2 regions of the Nitratireductor thuwali genome follow, and region 2 is predicted to be linked to the other one. Evidence: predicted binding sites of a transcription regulator. Region 2 holds the regulator's gene; the other holds the start of a gene.
What was found. The regulator HrcA, encoded in region 2, represses chaperone genes, less so after heat shock. The targets are predictions, from matches to a motif close to GTTAGCACTCNCNNNNNGNGAGTGCTAAC.

Region 1 (7,176 bases), 590 kb from region 2:
GGCGCATCTATCTCATCAAGGACATGCTGGAGAACGACAGACCGGCGGACGAGGAGGTCGTCACCCATATCGACCGCTGCCTTTCGTGTCTTGCCTGCGTGACCACCTGCCCCTCGGGCGTCGACTACATGCATCTGGTCGACCATGCGCGGGCGCATATCGAAAAGACATACAAGCGCCCCCTGCCCGACCGGGTGATACGCGCCGTGCTGGCGCGGGTGCTGCCCTATCCGAGCCGGTTTCGCGCCGCGCTCAGGCTGGCAAAGCTCGGCCGTCCCTTTGCGCCGTTGTTGCGGACTATTCCCGGCCTGAAACCGCTGGGCGCGATGCTGGCGCTGGCGCCCTCGCACGTGCCCGCACCGGCAAGGGCCGCCAAGCCGGGGCGGCATGAAGCCGAAGGCGCCAGACGCGCCCGCGTGGCGCTGCTGACGGGCTGCGCGCAATCCGTGCTCGATCCGGAGATCAACGCGGCGACGATCCGCCTGCTCAAGCGTCTGGGCATCGAGACGGTGGTGCCCGAGGGCGAGGGCTGCTGCGGAGCGCTCGTCCACCATATGGGACGCGAGGAAGAGGCGCTTGCCTTCGCGCGCCGCAATGTCGACGCCTGGACGCGCGAAATCGAGGGGGGCGGCCTCAACGCCATCGTCATCACCGCGTCGGGCTGCGGCACGACGATCAAGGACTACGGCCACATGCTGCGGCTCGATCCCGCCTATGCGGACAAGGCCGCGCGGGTCTCGGCGCTGGCCAAGGACGTGACGGAGTTCCTCGCCACGCTCGACCTGCCCGAGCCCGCGATCGAGCCGGGACTGGAGGTCGCCTACCACTCGGCCTGCTCGATGCAGCACGGCCAGAAGATCACGCGCCAGCCGCGCGATCTCCTGAAAGCCGCCGGCTTCACCGTCAAGGAGCCGCGCGAGGGGCATCTGTGCTGCGGTTCCGCCGGCACCTACAACATCATGCAGCCGGAAATTTCGGCGAGGCTGCGCGAGCGCAAGGTGCGGAATATCGAGGCGACGGGAGCACAGGCGATCGCCACCGGCAATATCGGCTGCATCACGCAGATCGCCGGCGGGACCGCGATGCCCATCCTGCACACGGTGCAACTGCTCGACTGGGCTTATGGCGGGCCGAAGCCGGATGTGATTGCGTTGTGAGGGCTGTAGGGGTCATCGGTTAGATTGATTCTACGGTCATGATTTACCGCCGCGCCCTGCGCGACCCCCCTCTGCCCTGCCGGGCATCTCCCCCTCAAGGGGGGAGATTGGCTCTCATGACTGATTTCGCCAATCTTCGACCATTCAAGAATCAAGAGTAACGTTGATGAAGAAATGATCTACCCCCTTGAGGGGGGAGATGCCCGTCAGGGCAGAGGGGGTGCGAAGGGGCGCTGCGGCAAATCGTGATTGTAATGCCACCATGAAAAAGGGTGGCGCATTCCCGAGGCGCCGCCCTTCTTCGTATGCCCGGCGATCGCCGCGCCGGACATCCCCCGTTCGATGATCAGATGACGACGACCCTGGTGCCTACCTGGACACGGTTGTAGAGGTCGATGACGTCTTCGTTGCGCATGCGGATGCAGCCGGACGACACGGCGCGGCCGATGCTCCAGGGCGCGTTGGTGCCGTGGATCCGGTAGAGCGTGGAGCCGAGGTAGAGAGCACGCGCGCCGAGGGGATTGGACGGTCCGCCCTTCATATGCGCGGGCAGGATGCGGCCCTTTTTCTTTTCGCGGGCGATCATCTCGGCCGGCGGACGCCAGTCCGGCCATTCGCGCTTCTGCGAGATTTTCTCGGTTCCCGACCAAGAGAAGCCCTCCTTGCCGACGCCGACGCCATAGCGGCGCGCCTTGCCGCCGGGCTGCACGAGATAAAGAAAGCGCTGGCCGGTATCGACAACGATGGTGCCGGGCTTGTGCGGTCCGTCGTAATTCACTTCCTGCGGCAGGAATTTCGGGTCGATACGGTTGTCGGGCTGCTGTGGCGCACGCGGCGCAACGGCGGCGGTGTGCAATCGCTGCGGGGCGGGCGGAAAGGCGCGTTGCCGTTCTACTTGGCGGGGCCGCTCGACATGGCGGGGCTGCGCCACGGGAACGCGGCGCTGCATCTGGCGCTGGCTCTCCTCATAGCGGCCATATTGTTCGGCCTGCCGGGCGCGGTAGCGCGCCTGCGCCTCGGCGGGCACGGTGCGAAGCTGCATCACCCACGGGGCGGACAGATCGGGACTGACCAGAACCGGCGGGCGCTCGACATAGCGGTTCTGCGCCTGGGCCCCCCAGGGTGAAAGCAGCACGGCCACAAGGCCGGCGGCACACAGAAATGGCTTCATTGACGTAATTCCTACTATTCGACGCGGTTGCCTTCAGGACGCTTCCCGCAATCTGGCGCGGGAAACGGGTGGCGGCGGACGGAAAAAGCGGTTCTCCCGTCAATCCGTGTCAGGATGCTGCATCGGCGGCGGCAAGCGAATGGTGAATCCGCATCGATAAAATGCGATAGAACGACAAAACCATTTGGCGTGGTTACCCGGCGGTTCAAAAAGCTGGTGAATCGGCCGTTAAACGACTGATTTCATGCGTTAGATCATTTGGCCGTTTCCGTGAAACGGCCAAATGATCTAACGGTTTGATTTTACGCAGTTCCGGACGGAAAAACCGGTTTCCACTTTTCCTGGAATTGCTCTAACCATCAGAGGACGGTTACATGGGCGACGAGCGGACGGGGCTGATCGAGGGGCCTGACGGGAAGACGCGATGCTTCTGGCACGCCAACCTGCCGGACTACCTGACCTATCATGACGAGGAGTGGGGCCGGCCTGTCGACGACGATATCCGCCTGTTCGAGAAGCTGTGCCTGGAAGGCTTCCAGTCCGGCCTTTCCTGGCTCACGATCCTGCGCAAGCGGGAGAACTTCCGCGAAGCCTTCGAAGGGTTCGACTTCGAGCGGGTGGCGCGCTTTAAGGACGAGGATGTCGACCGGCTTCTGACCAATGCCGGAATCGTGCGCCATGGCGGCAAGATACGCTCGACGATCAACAACGCCCAGCGCGCCATCGAGCTGCGCCGGGAGTTCGGCTCGCTGGCGCGCTATTTCTGGCGGCATGAGCCGGGGCCGGACGCCCGGCCGGCGCTGCTGGACTTTCCCACGCTTATGGCCAATCCCAAGACGGATATCTCGGCGCGCATCTCGAAGGACCTGAAAAAGCGCGGCTGGTCCTTCGTCGGCCCCACGACGATCTATGCCTTCATGCAGGCGATGGGGCTGGTCAACGACCACATCGAAGGCTGCTCGATGCGGCCGGTGGTGGAGGCGGAGCGGGAGCGGTTCACACGTCCCGTATGAACAGGTCGCCTTGACTCTCTTTCCCGTCGCCACTATCTCAGGCCCGCATTAGCACTCTCGATAGGTGAGTGCTAAAGCCATCCGGCAGCGCCGGTGGAGGGAAAACCTATTCCATCATCCGAATCAAGGGTTCAAAACATGGCCAAGACGAATTTTCGCCCGCTCCATGACCGTGTGGTCGTACGTCGGGTAGAATCCGAGGAGAAGACGTCCGGCGGCATCATCATCCCCGATACCGCCAAGGAGAAGCCGCAGGAAGGCGAAATCATCGCCATCGGCTCCGGCGCGCGCGACGAGGCCGGCAAGCTGGTTCCGCTCGACGTGAAGGAAGGCGACCGCGTTCTCTTCGGCAAGTGGTCCGGCACCGAAGTCAAGCTCAATGGCGAAGATCTCCTCATCATGAAGGAGAGCGACATCATGGGCATCATCGGCTGATAAGGCCGACATCGAAACACGCGAAAAGGGTCCCAAGCGGGATCCAGGAGCTTCAAGAATATGGCTGCAAAAGACGTAAAGTTTTCCCGTGATGCCCGCGAGCGCATGCTGCGCGGCGTCAACATCCTCGCCGACGCGGTGAAGGTGACGCTCGGCCCGAAGGGCCGCAACGTCGTTCTCGACAAGTCGTTCGGCGCACCGCGCATCACCAAGGACGGCGTGACCGTCGCCAAGGAAATCGAGCTCGAGGACAAGTTCGAGAACATGGGCGCCCAGATGGTGCGCGAAGTGGCCTCGAAGACCAACGACATCGCCGGTGACGGCACCACGACGGCCACCGTTCTGGCACAGGCCATCGTCCAGGAAGGCGCCAAGGCCGTTGCCGCCGGCATGAACCCGATGGACCTGAAGCGCGGCATCGACAAGGCTGTCGAAGACGTGGTCGCCTATCTCGCCTCCGCAGCCAAGAAGATCAACACCTCGGCCGAAGTCGCCCAGGTCGGCACGATCTCGGCCAATGGCGAAAAGGAAATCGGCCAGATGATCGCCGAGGCGATGCAGAAGGTCGGCAATGAGGGCGTGATCACGGTCGAAGAGGCCAAGACCGCCGAGACCGAGCTGGAAGTCGTCGAAGGCATGCAGTTCGACCGCGGCTACCTTTCGCCCTACTTCGTCACCAATCCGGAGAAGATGGTGGCCGAGCTCGAGGATTGCTACATCCTCCTGCACGAGAAGAAGCTGTCCAACCTGCAGGCCATGCTGCCTGTGCTGGAATCGGTCGTTCAGTCGTCCAAGCCGCTGCTGATCATCGCCGAGGACGTCGAGGGCGAGGCGCTGGCCACGCTCGTCGTCAACAAGCTGCGCGGCGGCCTGAAGATCGCCGCCGTCAAGGCGCCGGGCTTCGGCGACCGCCGCAAGGCCATGCTCGAGGACATCGCCATCCTGACGGGCGGCCAGGTGATCTCCGAGGACCTCGGCATCAAGCTCGAGAACGTGACGCTCGACATGCTGGGCCGCGCCAAGAAGGTCTCCATCACCAAGGAGAACACCACGGTCGTCGACGGCGCCGGCAAGAAGTCCGAGATCGAGGGCCGGGTTGCCCAGATCAAGGCGCAGATCGAGGAGACCACCTCGGACTACGACAAGGAAAAGCTGCAGGAGCGCCTTGCCAAGCTGGCCGGCGGCGTTGCCGTCATCCGCGTCGGCGGTGCGACGGAGGTCGAGGTGAAGGAGCGCAAGGACCGCGTCGACGACGCGCTGAACGCTACCCGCGCTGCCGTTGAAGAAGGCATCGTTCCGGGCGGCGGCACCGCGCTGCTGCGCGCTTCGCTCGCCATCAAGGCGAAGGCCGAGAACGCCGACCAGGAAGCCGGTCTCAACATCGTGCGCCGCGCCGTCCAGTCTCCTTGCCGCCAGATCGCGACGAACGCCGGTGCGGAAGCATCGATCGTCGTCGGCAAGATCCTCGAGAACGACGCGGTGACCTTCGGCTACAACGCCCAGACCGGTGAATATGGCGACATGATCACCATGGGCATCGTCGACCCGATGAAGGTCGTGCGCACCGCGCTGCAGGATGCTGCATCGGTTGCCGGCCTCTTGATCACCACCGAGGCGATGGTCGCCGAACTGCCCAAGAAGGACGCTCCGGCAATGCCCGGCGGCGGCGACATGGGCGGCATGGGTGGAATGGGCGGCATGGGCTTCTAAGCCAACCCCCGACAAGCCGACATGGAAAGGGCGTCCCGACGGGGCGCCCTTTTTCTTTGAGGGCGCTTTTTCTTTGAGGGCGCTCTTGGCGGGCGGGTTCCGCGCGGTGCCGGGGAAAGCGGCAAGCAGGGTTGCCGGCCATAACGCAAAGTTGATTGCAGCTTGCGGAAACGATGGTCGGCGGACCATGAAATTGCCTCATGCCGTCCGTAAATCGGATGCGCTTCTTTAGATAGACGAAGCAAAAACCGGATAAATCTACTATATTTTTAAGGAGACTATTTCATGCGTAACCTGATTATTGTCACTTCCGTCATTTCCATACTTGGTTTGACCGCCGCGTCGGCGCAGGACTTCCGTCCGAGCGAACCGGATTCCGGCCCGCGCGACCGGATGGCGGTCGACGTCAGTGCGATTACGTCCAGCGTCGGGGCCCCCCGGACCCCGCGCAAGCCGGCGGGTTTTTCTGCCGCTCAAGGCTTCGGCCCCAGCGACCAGAACGATGAACCGACGCCGCGCTTCCAGCAAATGCGCTGACCGGCAAGGGAATGGGCGGCCGTCATGGCCGCCCCTCCTTTGAAACCGTTCCGCCCGAAAGCTGTCGGGCGTTGCATTGCCGCTCCGTTAGCGCCATTACAAGCACGCTGAGCGGCAGTGACGCCGCGCTTCAGATCCATCGCCTTGGGCCGATCGGCCGATTGCTGAACACGGAGCGAGTTCGCATGTCCAATACCCGTACCGAAACCGATACTTTCGGCCCCCTCGACGTGGCCGCCGACCGCTATTGGGGCGCGCAGACGCAGCGGTCGCTTGGGAATTTCAAGATCGGCACGGAAAAGATGCCGGTGCCGCTGATCCGGGCGCTGGGGGTGGTCAAGCAGGCGGCGGCCGAGGTGAACCTGGACCTGGGCAAGCTCGACCGCAAAATCGGCGAGGCCATGATAGCCGCGGCCCGGGAAGTGGTCGCCGGCAAGCTCGACGATCATTTTCCTCTTGTCGTCTGGCAGACCGGCTCCGGCACCCAGTCCAACATGAATGCCAATGAGGTGATCGCCAACCGCGCCATCGAGATGCTGGGCGGCGAGATGGGATCGAAGAAGCCCGTCCACCCCAACGACCACGTCAACATGGGACAGTCGTCAAACGACACCTTCCCGACCGCCATGCATATCGCGGCCGGCCGCGAGGCGGCGGGCGAGCTTTTGCCTTCCCTCGCCCATCTGACCGAGGCGCTGGAAGAAAAGGCCAAGGCCTTCGACGGGATCGTCAAGATCGGCCGCACCCATACGCAGGACGCGACGCCGTTGACGCTGGGCCAGGAATTCTCGGGCTATGTGGCGGCCCTGAAACTCGGCGCGAAGCGCATCGAGCACGCGCTGGGCGACGTCTACGCTCTGGCGCAGGGCGGCACGGCGGTGGGCACCGGGCTCAACGCGCCCGCCGGCTTCGACAAGGCATTTGCCGACAAGGTGGCCGCGATCACCGGCCTGCCCTTCCGCACGGCCGACAACAAGTTCGAGGCGCTGGCTAGCCATGGCGCGCTCAACACCTTCCATGGCGCGCTCAACGCGCTGGCCGCGGACCTGTTCAAGATCGCCAACGACATCCGTTTTCTCGGCTCGGGTCCGCGCTCTGGGCTGGGCGAACTGAAACTGCCGGAAAACGAGCCCGGCTCCTCCATCATGCCGGG
Region 2 (7,176 bases):
CACTGAAGAACGGAGAGGCGGCGTGCGACGCGATCCTGATCGATGCCTCCCTGGAGACCGACAATGGCGATGCGCTGGCGGGGCTGCGCCGCGCCGGCGCCCATAGCGCCCAGGCGCTGACGCTGATCGCGCCGACGGACCGCGGCAGGCTGGGCACCTTCCGCGCCCATGGATATTCCGGGTTCCTGGCCCGGCCGGCGCGCACGAGGACGTTGCTGCGGATGCTTCTCAACGCGCAGCAGGAGGCCGAGGCGGGCACGCATTCCGACAGCGAGGGCGCATTCCGGCTGGCGCTGCACGGACCCGGCCGCGAACAGCGCGTCCTGGTGGCCGAGGACAACGAGATCAACGCCATGCTGGCGCGCGTCACGCTGACAAAGGCCGGATATGCCGTCGAGGTGGTCTCGAACGGCCGCGCCGCCGTCGATGCGCTGACCCATGCCGACCGCGCCTTCGACCTGGTGCTGATGGATCTGCACATGCCGATCATGGACGGGCTGGACGCCATCGCCGCCGTGCGCCGCTACGAAGAAGAGGCAGGCATGCCCGCCATGCCCATTTTAGTGCTGACCGCAGACGGCCAGGAAAAGACACGGCATGGCGTGCTCGCCCATGGGGCAAGCGGCTTCGTCACAAAGCCGATCGACCCCGACAAGCTGCTTGCGGCTATCGAGCTCAACCTGGCGGCCTGACCGCTGCGAGCCGCCGGCCCGGTGGTAAGCCGACCATCTTCCTGTCATTGTTCTGTCGCAGCTTACCTCTATGTGACGCCTTGGAAACGTGGAGAATCAGTCGTGCAGCCAGTGACGCTGGAAGAAAACGCCTACCACGAGGGAGCGGCCGCATTGCCGCCGGCCAGTCAGCTAGCCGGCAATCTTTCCGGCGAGGCCGTGCTGGGCCGTATCGGGCCGCTGCTGGTGCGTCTGGCGCGCAGCAAGCAGGAAATCGCGGCCGCGCAATCCATCCGCTACAAGGTGTTCTACCAGGAAATGGGTGCGCGTCCGCCGGCGGCAGGCGCCCTGGAAGAGCGTGATGCGGACCGCTTCGACGCCATATGCGATCATCTCCTGGTCATCGACAGTTCGCTGCCGGGCGCCGAGCAGGACAGGATCGTCGGCACCTACCGCCTGTTGCCGCAGGAGGAGGCGGCCGCCGCGGGCGGCTTCTACTCCGAGGACGAATTCGAGCTGAAGGCGCTGGTTGCGCGCCATCCCGGCCGCCGTTTCCTGGAACTCGGCCGCTCCTGCGTGTTGCCGCCTTACCGTTCCAAGCGCACCATCGAGCTGTTGTGGCAGGGCATCTGGGCTTATTGCCGGCGCAAGAAGATCGACGTCATGACAGGCTGCGCCTCCTTTCCCGGCACCGTGCCGGCGATGCACGCCGAGGCGCTGTCCTTCCTCCATCATTTCTGCGCGGCGGAAGGAAGCTGGCAGGTTCGGGCCAATCCGGCACGCTACATGCCGATGGACCTCATGCCGGAGGAGGCGATCGTGGCCAGGCAGGCGCTGTTCGCCATGCCGCCGCTCATCAAGGGCTATCTGCGCCTTGGGGCGAAATTCGCCGACGGCTGCGTGATCGACCGCGAATTCGGCACCACCGATGTGCTGGTGGTGCTGCCGGTGGAGCAGATTTCCGACCGCTATATCAGCTATTACGGCGCCGAGGCCGAGCGCTTCGCCGGCTGAAGGGCCGGTGTCTGAGCCGAGACCATCTTGTGCAGATGCACCATCATGGCTGCGGCGAAGAGCGGCGTCAGAAGATTGAGAAACGGCACCGCCAGGAAGGCCGCGATGACCAGGCCGGCCAGAAAGACGGTCGAGCCGTGGCGGCGACGCAGAGCCTTGGCTTCGGCTTCCGGACGGTAGCGCATGGCGGCGAACTCGAAGAATTCGCGGCCGAGCAGATAGCCGTTGACGATGAAGAATGCGATCATGTTGACGCCGGGCACGAGCAGAAGCAGCAGCGCCAGCAGATTGCCCAGGATCACCACTCCCAGAAACTTGATCGACATGACGATGGCGGGCACGAGCGGCACCGGGCTGCCAGGCGGGTCGTCGGGGTAGCTGGTCGTTTCGACGGCCTCGGCCACATCGTCGAGGAACAGGCCGGCGATGATGGCGGTGATGGGCGCAATCAGAAGGGCAAGGCCGAGCGCCAGGCCGATGCCGGCGAAAAGCGCGCCGACGAGACCCAGCCAGCCGGCCCAGCCCGGCAGGTCCGGCATGAAGACGTTGAGGAGCGGCAGCAGGTAGAACTCGAAAAGCTCCCGCAGGCCGAACCACAGACCCGCGAGAACCAGAAGGGTAAGCCCGAGCGACTTCAAGAACGCGCCGCGGAAGGGGCGCGTGAAGAGCTGGCTTGCGGCGGCGCGCGCGGCGTCGAGGATCATCTTGGCGTTCGCCCTTCTTGTCCGGTGTCATCAGCGACATAGGTGGGCGGCGGCGCCAGCGCAATGGTTGCGGCGAAGCGCGCCTTCCATATTTGCCGGCGATGTTCTACATCGGCTTAAACCCGTTCCCGCCCATATAGACCATCGCTTTCCGGAGACCTTTATGAGCAAATTTGACGTGCTGTGCGTCGGCAATGCGATCGTGGACATCATCGCGCGATGCGACGAGGCCTTCCTGACGGAGAACGGCATCATCCGGGGTGCGATGAACCTGATCGACGTCGAGCGCTCGACGCTGCTCTACCAGCGCATGGGGCCGGCGATCGAAACCTCGGGCGGCAGCGCGGGCAACACGGCCGCGGGCGTCGCAAGCCTGGGCGGCAAGGCGGCATTCTTCGGCAAGGTCTGCAACGACCAACTCGGCGAAATCTATACGCATGACATCCGCGCCCAGGGCGTTGCCTTCGACACGCGGCCGCTGGAAGGTCATCCGCCGACCGCGCGTTCGATGATCTTCGTGACGCCGGACGGCGAGCGGTCCATGAACACCTATCTGGGCGCCTGCGTGGAGCTGGGCCCCGAGGATGTCGAGGAAGGAAAGGCGCAGGGCGCCAAGGTCAGCTATTTCGAGGGCTATCTGTGGGATCCGCCGCGCGCCAAGGAGGCGATCCGCCAGACCGCCGACATCACCCATGCCGCCGGCGGGGAAATGGCGATGTCGCTGTCCGATCCGTTCTGCGTCGACCGCTATCGCGACGAGTTCCTGGAGCTGATGCGGTCTGGCCGGGTCGACATCGTTTTCGCCAACCAGCACGAGCTGCTGGCGCTCTACCAGACTTCCTCCTTCAACGACGCGGTCGAGGCCATCCGCCAGGATTGCTCGGTCGCGGCCATCACCATGTCGGAAAAGGGCTCGCTGGTGGTGCGGGGCGAGGAAACGGCGCGGGTGGATGTCGTGCCAGTGGAGCAGGTCGTGGACACGACGGGCGCGGGCGACCTTTACGCGGCGGGCTTCCTGTTCGGCTATACGAATGGCCGCAGCCTCGCCGATTGCGGCAATCTCGGCTCGTTCGCCGCTGCCCAGGTCATCAAGCAGGTGGGACCGCGCCTGCAGTTCTCGCTCAAGGAAGCTGCCCAGCAGGCGGGCCTGCTGTAGGCCGGATACCCGCTCAGGGAATGTCTTCCGGCCGGCGGCCAGGACGCGGCTTGTAGCGCGGCACCGTCCAGCCGAAGCGCAAGGCGCCGCCGCGCACCAGGAAGGCGGCGGCGAAGGCCATCAGCGAGGCCGGAGCGAGCGTGAGGCCGGCAAGATCGGCCCCGGTGAAAACGGCGGCGCCGGTGAGCGCCGCGCTCACATAGATTTCGGGCCGGAGCAGGACCGAGGGCTCTCCCGCCAGGAGATCGCGGATGATGCCGCCGAAAGTGGCGGTCAATACGCCCGTGACCAGCGCCACGATGGGCGAGCCCGATGCCGCAAGCCCGACGGCGGCGCCCAGGACACCGTAGGCCGAAAGGCCCACCGCATCCAGCCAGAGCAGAAGACGGTAGCGCGATTCGACCAGATGGGCGGTGAAATAGACAAGGCCGCCGACGACGGCGCAGACCGCGACATAGGTGGGATTGACCACCCAGAAGACCGGCAGGCCCAACACCAGGTCACGCAGCGTGCCGCCGCCCGTGCCGGTGACACCGGCGAAGAACAGAAAACCGATGATGTCCAGCTGCTTGCGCGAGGCCGCCAGCGCGCCGGTGGCCGCAAAGACGGCCACGCCCGCATAGTCGAGAATCAGCAAGGGGTTCATCGGCGGCTCCGCGCGGCTACTCGGCCGCCAGGTCAGTTCAGCGTCTCACAGAACGCCGGGCTGATCCAACTATTGGGTCTTCCGCAATTGCGGACGGAGAACCGGCTCCACCTTCCTGGAATCGCCCTCGCGCGACAGCCTATCGGGCGGGAAAGGAAAGGCGAGGCGGGACACGCCCATGCAAGCCCTACCGCCGCCCATAACATTTTCAGCCCGATCCGCCCGACCGCTCGTCCGTTTCAGCCGCCTGCGCGTCCTTCGACGCGGCGCCTTCCCTGGGGCCGCCCTTGGCCACGCCGACCATGGCCGGGCGCAGGACGCGCTCGCCGATGACGTAGCCCGTCTGCACGACCTGAACGACGGTGTTGACCGGCACGTCCGGATTGGGAACCTCGAACATGGCCTGGTGGAAATTCGGGTCGAACTTCTCGCCCTTGGGATCGATGCGCTTGACGCCGTGGCGCTCCAGCGTCGATAGCATGGCGCGTTCGGTCATCTCGACGCCTTCGACCAGCGCCTTGAGTCCGGAATCCGCATTCTCCCGCGATTCGGCCGGCACCGCCTCCAGGGCACGCTGAAGGTTGTCGGAGACCTGCAGCATGTCGCGGGCGAAATTGGCGACGCCGTAGGCACGCGCATCGGCGACGTCGCGCTGCGTACGCTTGCGCAGATTATCCATCTCCGCGGCCAGCCGCAGCGCCTGCTCCTTCAGTTCCTCGTTCTCCCTGGCCAGACGCAGAAGAACATCTTCCTCCGAAACGCCTTCGCCCTCGGCTTCCACGTTCTCGGTCGGGACCTCTTCGTTCTCCGCCTCGGTATTGTTGAACGCGTCGTCGTCCTTGCGATGGGTGTTCATTGCCTGTCCGTCTTTTTCAAATCCAAAGTCGGGCCGGATATCGAGCTTTGCGGCTGGAAAATCAAGGGGTGCGTGCGCATGGCCTCACCCGCCGGCCCTAAACCTGCGGCCTTACCCGGCAAGGCCGGCGCCGCCCGCCGGCACGGTGCGGATCCGACTATCGAAGCCGGCGATGAGCGGCCGCGCCCGGGCGATCGCCGCCTGCACCTGCGGCAAGGAGAGGGAGGCCTTGTGGCTGTCCTCGCCGTCCCAGACCTCGGTGATCCAGATGGCGTCCTCCTCCCCTTCGTCCCGCGCCACGACGTAGCTGAGGCAGCCGGGCATGCCGCCCGTGGATTCAAGCAGGATGGCGATGAGCGCATCCCTTTGCCCGGGCTGGGCCCGCATCTTTCCAATCAGACCGAACATGTTTCCCTCTCCGTGCCGCAGCCGGTTTATCGCAACAGGCGGCCGACCAGCTGGGCCGTATAATCCACCATCGGCACGATGCGGGCATAGTTGAGCCGGGTCGGGCCGATGATGCCGAGCGCGCCGACGATGCGCGAATCCTGATCCCTGTAGGGCGCCACCACGAGCGATGAGCCCGACAGCGAGAAGAGCTTGTTCTCAGAGCCGATGAAAATGCGCACCCCGGGACCATCCTCGGCGAGCTCCAGAAGCTGGACGAGCGCCTCCTTGGTCTCCAGATCCTGGAACAGATGGCGAAGGAGCTCGATGTCGGCCTGGGCGGTGACGTTTTCAAGCAGGTTCGCCCGGCCGCGCACGATGAGCCTGGCGGGGGCGTCGCTGCCTGCCCCGGCCCAGACCGCCAGCCCCTGCTCGACCAGGGATTGGGACAGCGAATCAAGGGCGGCGCGCGTTTCTTCCTTCAACCGCGCCATCTCGGCCTTTGCCTCCGCAAGGGTCCGGCCCCTGATATGGGCATTGAGGAAGTTCGACGCCTCGACGAGCTGAGAGGCGGTGACGCCGGCCGGCAGGTCCAGCACCCGGTTTTCCACATCGCCATTCTGCGAGACGAGAACGGCCAGCGCCTTGCGCGGCTCGAGCTGGATGAACTCGATATGCTTGAGCGCCGCCTCGCTCTTGGTGGCCAACACGAGGCCGGCGCCGCGCGACAGGCCCGACAGCATCTGGCTCGCCTCGGTCAGCATATGTTCGAGCGACTGGCTCTTGCCGGCCGCCTTTATCTGCGCCTCGATCACCTGGCGTTCCTCCTCGGAGAGGTCGCCAATCTCCATGAAGGCGTCGACGAAGAAGCGCAGGCCCTGCTGGGTGGGCAGCCGCCCCGCCGAAACATGCGGCGCATAGATTAGCCCCAGATGCTCCAGATCGCTCATCACGTTGCGAATGGTGGCGGGGGAGAGCTGTTTCGGCAGCATGCGCGACAGATTGCGCGAGCCGAGCGGCTCTCCATCATGCAGATAAGTCTCGACGATCAGCCGAAAGATGTCGCGCGAACGGGCGTCGAGAGACTGAAGGTTCGGATCGGTCACGGGCTTGGTCATGGGTCAGGAACTCCTGACCTGCGAATATAAGCGTTGCCGCTCACATCACAACTGCGCTCAGGGCAATCGGGTGAACCCGACGGCCCTTGCAGATCGTCCTGTCTGCCCATTGCCCTCAAACAGGCGGGATGGCGCGGTTTTCCTTTGCGTCGGGGGAGACGGAAAGTTACAAGCCCAGCCACGATCAACCCTCGACCAATCCACTCAGGAGATGCCCGAACCATGCGACCATCCAAACGGCAGGCGGACGAGATGCGCGCCGTCAGCTTCGAGCGCGGCATATCCAAACATGCCGAAGGCTCCTGCCTCGTCAAATTCGGCGACACGCATGTGCTGTGCACGGCCAGCCTGGAAGAGAAGGTGCCGGGCTGGCTGCGCAATACGGGCAAGGGCTGGGTGACGGCCGAATACGGCATGCTGCCGCGCTCGACCGGAGACCGCATGCGGCGCGAGGCCGCGTCCGGCAAGCAGGGCGGGCGCACGCTGGAAATCCAGCGGCTGATCGGGCGCTCGCTGCGCTCGGTCGTGGACCTGCAGGCGCTCGGCGAACTGCAGATCACCGTCGATTGCGACGTGATCCAAGCCGATGGCGGCACGCGCACGGCGGCGATCACCGGCGGGTTC

Region 1: groES (co-chaperone GroES) is a predicted target of HrcA. The motif match lies at 3,389-3,417, and genes of this name have one in related genera.

Annotation. Positions count from the first base shown of each region.
Region 1 is NZ_CP030941.1:3,021,295-3,028,470, reverse strand. It holds gene glcF (glycolate oxidase subunit GlcF) at 1-1,157, shown strand, start outside; gene NTH_RS14645 (L,D-transpeptidase) at 1,504-2,328, opposite strand; gene NTH_RS14640 (DNA-3-methyladenine glycosylase I) at 2,703-3,341, shown strand; gene groES (co-chaperone GroES) at 3,480-3,776, shown strand; gene groL (chaperonin GroEL) at 3,837-5,486, shown strand; gene NTH_RS14625 (hypothetical protein) at 5,772-6,023, shown strand; gene fumC (class II fumarate hydratase) at 6,209-7,176, shown strand, end outside.
Region 2 is NZ_CP030941.1:2,429,260-2,436,435, reverse strand. It holds gene NTH_RS11885 (ATP-binding protein) at 1-692, shown strand, start outside; gene NTH_RS11880 (GNAT family N-acetyltransferase) at 846-1,685, shown strand; gene NTH_RS11875 (sulfate transporter family protein) at 1,652-2,389, opposite strand; gene NTH_RS11870 (adenosine kinase) at 2,553-3,545, shown strand; gene NTH_RS11865 (trimeric intracellular cation channel family protein) at 3,559-4,191, opposite strand; gene grpE (nucleotide exchange factor GrpE) at 4,400-5,047, opposite strand; gene NTH_RS11855 (putative quinol monooxygenase) at 5,159-5,455, opposite strand; gene hrcA (heat-inducible transcriptional repressor HrcA) at 5,482-6,552, opposite strand; gene rph (ribonuclease PH) at 6,775-7,176, shown strand, end outside.